Regions from separate parts of the Marinobacter bohaiensis genome, predicted to be linked through region 2. Evidence: predicted binding sites of a transcription regulator. Region 2 holds the regulator's gene; each other region holds the start of a gene.

Region 1 (2,265 bases), on a different contig from region 2:
ACCAGCTTATGCCAGATACCCAACACCTGCCGCCCCTGGCGATGCTGCAGGCTTTCGAGGCCGCCGCCCGCCTGCGCTCGTTCACCGCCGCCGCCCGGGAGCTGGGCTCCACCCAGTCCGCGGTCAGCCAGCACATCAAACGCCTCGAAGCGGACATCGGCACGCCGCTGTTCCAGCGTATTCACCGGGGCGTGCGACTGACCCGCACCGGCAGCAGCCTGCACCGGGGGATTGCCGAGGGACTGACCACCCTGGCCGAAGCCTACGAGCGCTCGCGCCAGCTCGCCCGTAACGACGTCATCAACGTCGCCACCGACTACGCCCTGGGCACCTACTGGCTACTGCCCCGCCTCGCCGGCTTCCGGCGCGCCCATCCCTCCGTGGACGTGCGCCTGGTCACCGGGCAGCGGCCCGTCACGCCAGACCAGGCGGACGTGGACATTGCCCTGATGTTCGGCAACGGCTACGAGATGAGCGCCCCGACCCGCCTGCTGTTCGGCGAGTCGGTGGTGCCGGTGTGTGCACCGGGGCTGCTGCAAGGCGGCGACGCGACCGCATCCCTGGCCGACCTGCCACTGCTGCAACTGGAGGCAGACAGCGCCCCGTGGTTCGACTGGCCGACGCTGTTCGAGCACCTGGGATTGCCGGGACCGCCGCCGGAGCCAGCACTGATTTTCAACAACTACACCCTGTTGCTGCAGGCCGCACTGACGGGCCAGGGCGTGGCCATCGGCTGGTCACCGTTTGTGGAGCCTCTGCTGGAGAACGGCGCCCTGACGGCCCTGGTAGACACCCCGATCCGCTCGGACAACGGCTACCAGATCGTCTTTCCCGGCAGTCAGGCCATGGATCCGCTGGTGCTGGAGTTCGTGGACTGGCTCGAAGCCGAGGGGCGACGCACGGAGGGCGATTCCATGGCCTGAGCCGGCGAGCAAAAATCACACAACAACGTGTAAAGTTTTCCGGCGCCAGGTCGTTAAGCATGCTGTAAAGAATTCAGTCAGTAAGCCCCCCTGTCCGCAAGGATTGAGCCGTATTGCGCCGGAGCCGTGTCCATGTCTGTAAAGAAGAAATTTTTCCTCGCCATTACCTTGCTGATCTCCGTCGTGGTGATCGCCGGGGCCATTTTCACCATCGTGTCCCGCGACCATGAACTGACCAACACCGCAGAGAGCCAGGCATCGGATGCCCGCCAGCGGGTCGTTCGCCTGCTCTCGGTCACCGACTCGATCATGATGGATCGGGTCAAGAGCAGCATGCAGGTACTGATCAAGCGCGGCGAAGCCATCGGCTCCCCCGGCCTTGGCAAAGACACCCGGGTGGGTGACCGCACCGTGCCGCAACTGTTACTGGGCAACCAGGGTATGGCCAACCACTTCGAACTGGTGGACGACCTGACGCAGGACATGAAGGGCACCGCCACCCTGTTCGTCTACGACGGCCAGAACTACGTGCGCGTCTCCACCAACGTGAAGAAGGACGGCGGCCAGCGCGCCACCGGCACCATCCTCAACCCGGACGGCGGCGCCTTCCGGGCCATCGAATCCGGCCAGGCCTTCTACGGTCAGGTGGACATCCTGGGCAATCCCTACCTGACCGGTTACGCACCGATGCGCAGCAGCGCCGGCCAGGTGGTGGGCATCTGGTACGTGGGCTACTCCGCCGACATGTCGATCCTGGCGGATGCCATCGCCGGCTCCCGGGTGCTGGAGAAAGGCTTTGTGGCGCTGGTGGACGACAAGGGCCGCGTGCGCATGCACTCGGACAACCAGACCGATGAAACCGTGCAGGCCGCACTGGCCAGCAATAACGGCGACTGGGTCAAGGTGGAAACGCCGTTCACGCCCTGGGGCTACACCGTCGTCTCGGCCTATTCCGCCGAGGAGCTGACCGACACCATCACCGCCGACTCCATCAGCATTGCGTTGGTGATCGCCGGTGTCGGCGCCCTGCTGATTCTCGCCATCCACCTGCTGATCACCGCCGTCATCACACGCCCGCTGAACCAGATGATCGGCGCGGTCAACGACATCGCCGACGGCGAGGGCGACCTGACCATCCGCTTCAACGCCACCAGCCGGGACGAATTCGGCCAGATGGCCAACGGGTTCGACAAGCTCCTGGCCCGGGTACAGGACACCATTCGCGATGTGGGCCACTCGTCCCGCGAAGTGCTGGAAGCCTCCCAGGGGCTGGTCCAGGTGGCGGAGGACTCCAGCCAGTCCATCGCCCGGCAGACCAGCGACACTCAGCACGTGGCGTCCT
Region 2 (2,265 bases):
GCGCTGCCGGTCATTTCCACAACGTAGGCCAGCCGGTCCGAGGCATCGGTCATCTTGGACAGCGCTTCGCGCTGTTCGGCGTTCTGCGGATCGATCTGGAAATTGCGAATCGCTTCGTGGAGGCTGCGCGTCAAACGGCCAACCTCGTGGTACAGGCTCTGGTCCCGCACGTCGTTGAGCTCGTTGATCAGACGCATCGCCGCCGCGTAATCCCCGGCATCCACCTGCGCCTTGAGGTCAGTCGCCTGCTGCTTCAGCTTTTCGGTGACTTCAGGGTCGAGCTTCCCCGCATTGTCGTCTTTTGGATTGCCCATGATTGGCGCTCTGATATTCAGGACTGGATGCGTTCGAAGATCTTCTCAATCTTTTCCTTGAGGACCGCTGCCGTGAACGGTTTCACCACGTAGCCATTGACGCCGGCCTGGGCGGCGGCCACGATCTGGTCGCGCTTGGCTTCGGCCGTGACCATCAGGATGGGCAGGTCCTTGAGCGTGTCGTCGGCACGACAGGCCTGCAACAGCTCGAAGCCGGACATGCCCGGCATGTTCCAGTCGGTGACGAGGAAGTCGTACTTGCCGCTCTTGAGCATGGGCAGCGCTGTGTTGCCGTCGTCGGCCTCGTCGGTATTGGTGAAACCGAGGTCGCGCAGCAGGTTCTTGATGATGCGCCGCATCGTGGAGAAATCATCCACGATCAGAATTTTCATGTTCTTGTCCAATGGGACCTCCAATCGTTACAACCCGGGATACCAATCGTGCCGGCCCGCCTCCTTCTGACCGGCCACACCGTGCCGGCGGGATCAAAAGGCACCGCCTATTCTGTCCAGTCCACGGACGCTGTAAAGCACCCGTTACCAAAAACTACAGTTTGTACCGTTCTCTAGTGTCGAATCAGCCCGGTTGCCAGTCGCTCAGGCGCGCTTTCAGACGCAGTGCCGCCTGACTGTGGATCTGGCTGACGCGACTCTCGCTGACGCCGATGACCGCGCCGATTTCCTTGAGGTTAAGCTCTTCCTGGTAATACAGACTCAGGACCAGCTTTTCGCGCTCCGGCAGCCCGTCAATGGCCTGAGCCAGACTGTGCCGAAAACCGGCTTCGGACAACTCCGCATAGGGGGCGTCAGATACCGCATCTTCATTGTCTATCGGCACCTCGCCGGATTCATTTAGCTCATCGAGGCTAAAAAGTCGTCCGCCGCTCGAGTCGGCGAGGCAGGCGTGGTATTCGTTGAGCGTCATTTCCAGCTCGGCGGCGACGTCCGCATCCCTGGCTTCCTCGCCGGTACGGGCCTCGACGGCCTTGATGGCCTGCGCGATGCGACGGGTGTTGCGATGGACGGAGCGCGGCACCCAGTCACCCCGGCGGATCTCGTCAACGATCGCGCCACGGATACGGATACCGGCGTAGGTTTCGAAGGAAGCGCCTTTATTGGCTTCGTATTTTTGCGCGGCCTCCAGCAGGCCGATCATGCCGGCCTGCATCAGGTCTTCCAACTGCACAGAGGCGGGCAGCCGCGCCATCATGTGCAGCGCGATCTTCTTCACCAGCGGCGCGTGATCCTCGACCAGTTGCCGGGCCGCACTCCGCTCACTGCTTTGTTGGTAGATTCCAAGGCCTTTTGCCAACGTCATCAATCCGGATTACCCAAACAGCCCGTTTGACCGCCATACCACCTGCCCTGTCGGCCGGCGTACTGCATCAGGCGTCAACCAGACGCTCTACGAAAAATTCCAGGTGCCCCCGCGGCGACGACGGCAATGGCCAGTTGTCGACTTTCTGGGCCAGGGCATTGATGGCCAGCGACGCCTTGGCGCGGGGATAGGCTTCGAGCACTGCACGCTGACGTTGTACCGCTTTCTTGACCGCCTCGTCGAACGGGACGATGCCCTCATATTGTAGTGCAACATCCAGGAATCTCTCGGTCACCCGGGTCAACTTGCCGAACAGGTGCTTGCCTTCCTGGTCGTTGCGTACCTGGTTGGCCAGGATGCGGAAACGGTTAGTGCCGTAATCACGGTTCATCAGCTTGATCAGGGCGTAGGCGTCAGTGATGGAGGTGGGCTCGTCGCAGACCACCAGCAGCAGCTCCTGGGACGCTCGCAGGAAGCTGACCACGGATTCGGAGATGCCGGCGGCGGTGTCCACGATGAGCACGTCGATCTGGTCGCCCAGTTCGCTGAACGCGTTGATCAGTCCGGCGTGTTCCATCGGCGTCAGTTGAGTCATGCGCTGGGTGCCGGAGGACGCCGGAACGATCTTGATGCC
Region 3 (2,265 bases), on a different contig from region 2:
CCCGTCACAGTACCTGCGGTCGCAGAGCTGAAATCGACACTACCACCTTCACTACCAGCCATGGTGGCTGCGGCCGTTCCGGTGTTTGCGTAGCTCGAGATACTGATGTCAGCACCACTCTCGCTAGTCAGCTTCAGTTGCTCAGTACCGGATTCCGTAACAACCTGAGCCGTAATACCGGTTACCGCGGAGTTATCATTGATCGCATCTGCAAGTGAGGAATAGTCGCCGCCAGTAACGGTCGCGGAAATCGAGACCTCTTCCCCAGTTCCATCGTTCTCACCGGCCAAATCAAAGCTAACTGTACCGTCAGCAATACCGCTCAGAGTTGCCTCAGTTCTTGCACTCGCTGTTACACCAGTATCGGCACTGAAAGCGTTAATACCCGCAGCAATGTCCTGCGCTGAATCTCCGGCCACTGTCGTGTAGGTGCCGCTGGCACCATTACCAGAAACCTCTATCGCCTCACTTCCGGCAACAGCGTTAGATGCAGCCGCTTGACCAAGCGCGGTACCGCTTGCACCAAAGGTATAGTTGCCAATATCCGTTCCACGCGCGCTGCCCATGGTGACATTGATAGTCTGGTTGGCATTGGCGCCGACCTGGAACTGGGCGTTAGTAAAGTCGCCGTTCAACAGGGTCTGGCCGTTGAAGTTGGTGGTGTCGGCGACGCGGTTCAGTTCCGCCTGCAACTGGCTTACTTCGGCCTGCAGCGACTTCCGGTCAGAAGAGGAATTGGTGTCGTTGGCCGACTGGACCGACAGCTCACGAATCCGCTGCAGCAGGTCACCGGCCTGCCCCAGCGCGCCTTCAGCGGTCTGTGCCAGGGAGATACCGTCGTTGGCGTTGCGCTGGGCAACGTTCAGGCCGCGGATCTGTGAATCGAAACGAGAGGAAATCGCCAGACCAGCCGCATCGTCTTTAGCCGAGTTGATGCGCAGACCGGAGGACAGACGCTCAAGAGCCTGGTCCGAGAGAGACTGGGACTTGTTCAGGTTGTTCTGAGCGCTTAAGGACGCAACGTTAGTGTTGATACCGAGAGCCATGATGCTTCTCCTTGAAACCGTCAGTTTTGACTGGAAAGAGGTCTGGCGCCCGTTTTCATCAGTTGGGTGCGCCGCCCTGCTGTAATGCTTAGCGGCGAGGGTTAAGAATCCTTTAGAAAGAATTTCGGATTTTCTTGTTAACTAATGTAAATCACTATCACGCTTTCAGTTTTATTTTACTTTTCATAAAGATAGGTCGATAAAAAATCCTTCCTCATATCGCCTCAACGCCTAAAGCGGGTGCAAGACCCGGCCATCCCATCGAGTGCGTCTGCCGCTCGTGACTTCCCCACACTCGGTTGAAAAAGCGGCAATTCCCTTCCTGCCGGTCAGTCAAAATATCGGCGCCCGCAAGCCGACCCGTCTCGCGACAAATTATTTTTTACAATCATTATCAGTGACTTATAAATAAAAACAAGAAACTGGCACACACTTCGCTTCTGGCACGGCAACGCTTGCATTTTAACGAACGTTTGCCGGTAGGGCGTCCTTTTGATCGGGCACTTGGGTTCCGGCTTTTCCTGGCAAGGAGAAACAGCATGCCTCAGATCATTAATACGAACCTTGCGTCGCTGAATGCGCAGCGCAACCTGAACACGACCCAACGGGACTCGGACACCGCGATGCAGCGTCTGTCCTCCGGCCTGCGCATCAACTCGGCCAAAGACGACGCCGCCGGCCTGGCCATCTCGGAGCGATTCACCTCCCAGATCGATGGTCTGAACCAGGCGATTCGGAACGCCAACGACGGCATCTCCCTGGCACAGACTGCCGAAGGCGCGCTGGGACAATCCGGCGATATCCTGCAACGGATTCGCGAACTGTCGGTCCAGTCCGCCAACGCCACCAACTCCGCCTCCGACCGCCGGGCCCTGCAATCCGAGGTCAACCAGCTCAAGCAGGAGCTGGAGCGGGTGGCTACCACCACCGAATTCAACGGCCTCAAGCTGCTCGACGGCTCTTTCCAGGCCCAGCAGTTCCAGGCCGGCGCCAACGAGAACCAGACCATTGCCGTCTCTATTCAAGGCGCACGAACCACGGATCTGGCCAACAACAGTGTGAGCGCCTCAAACACCACTGCCGGACAAGGCAGTGGATCTGTTTACGCCGCAGCGGCTGGCGATGCGTCAGCGGCAAACACCATTGCTGCTCAGACGCTGACCGTCTCCAGCTCACTGGGTGAGGCCACTGTGGATGTTGAGAGCGGCGATACCGCCGA

What was found. Region 2 encodes FliA, which starts transcription of late flagellar genes. Its sites were predicted from a motif close to CTAAAGTTTNNNNNNNNNNNGCCGNTAA; they were not measured.
Region 1: DKK67_RS02375 (methyl-accepting chemotaxis protein) is a predicted target of FliA. The motif match lies at 953-980, and genes of this name have one in related genera.
Region 3: DKK67_RS11920 (flagellin N-terminal helical domain-containing protein) is a predicted target of FliA. The motif match lies at 1,135-1,162, and genes of this name have one in related genera.

The regions. Positions count from the first base shown of each region.
Region 1 is NZ_QGEH01000001.1:548,775-551,039, reverse strand. Features, by position in the region: gene DKK67_RS02380 (choline sulfate utilization transcriptional regulator) at 9-923, shown strand; gene DKK67_RS02375 (methyl-accepting chemotaxis protein) at 1,056-2,265, shown strand, end outside.
Region 2 is NZ_QGEH01000004.1:74,258-76,522, forward strand. Features, by position in the region: gene DKK67_RS16975 (protein phosphatase CheZ) at 1-314, opposite strand, end outside; gene cheY (chemotaxis response regulator CheY) at 332-718, opposite strand; gene DKK67_RS16985 (RNA polymerase sigma factor FliA) at 891-1,631, opposite strand; gene DKK67_RS16990 (MinD/ParA family protein) at 1,699-2,265, opposite strand, start outside.
Region 3 is NZ_QGEH01000001.1:2,657,145-2,659,409, forward strand. Features, by position in the region: gene DKK67_RS11920 (flagellin N-terminal helical domain-containing protein) at 1-1,046, opposite strand, end outside; gene DKK67_RS11925 (flagellin N-terminal helical domain-containing protein) at 1,586-2,265, shown strand, end outside.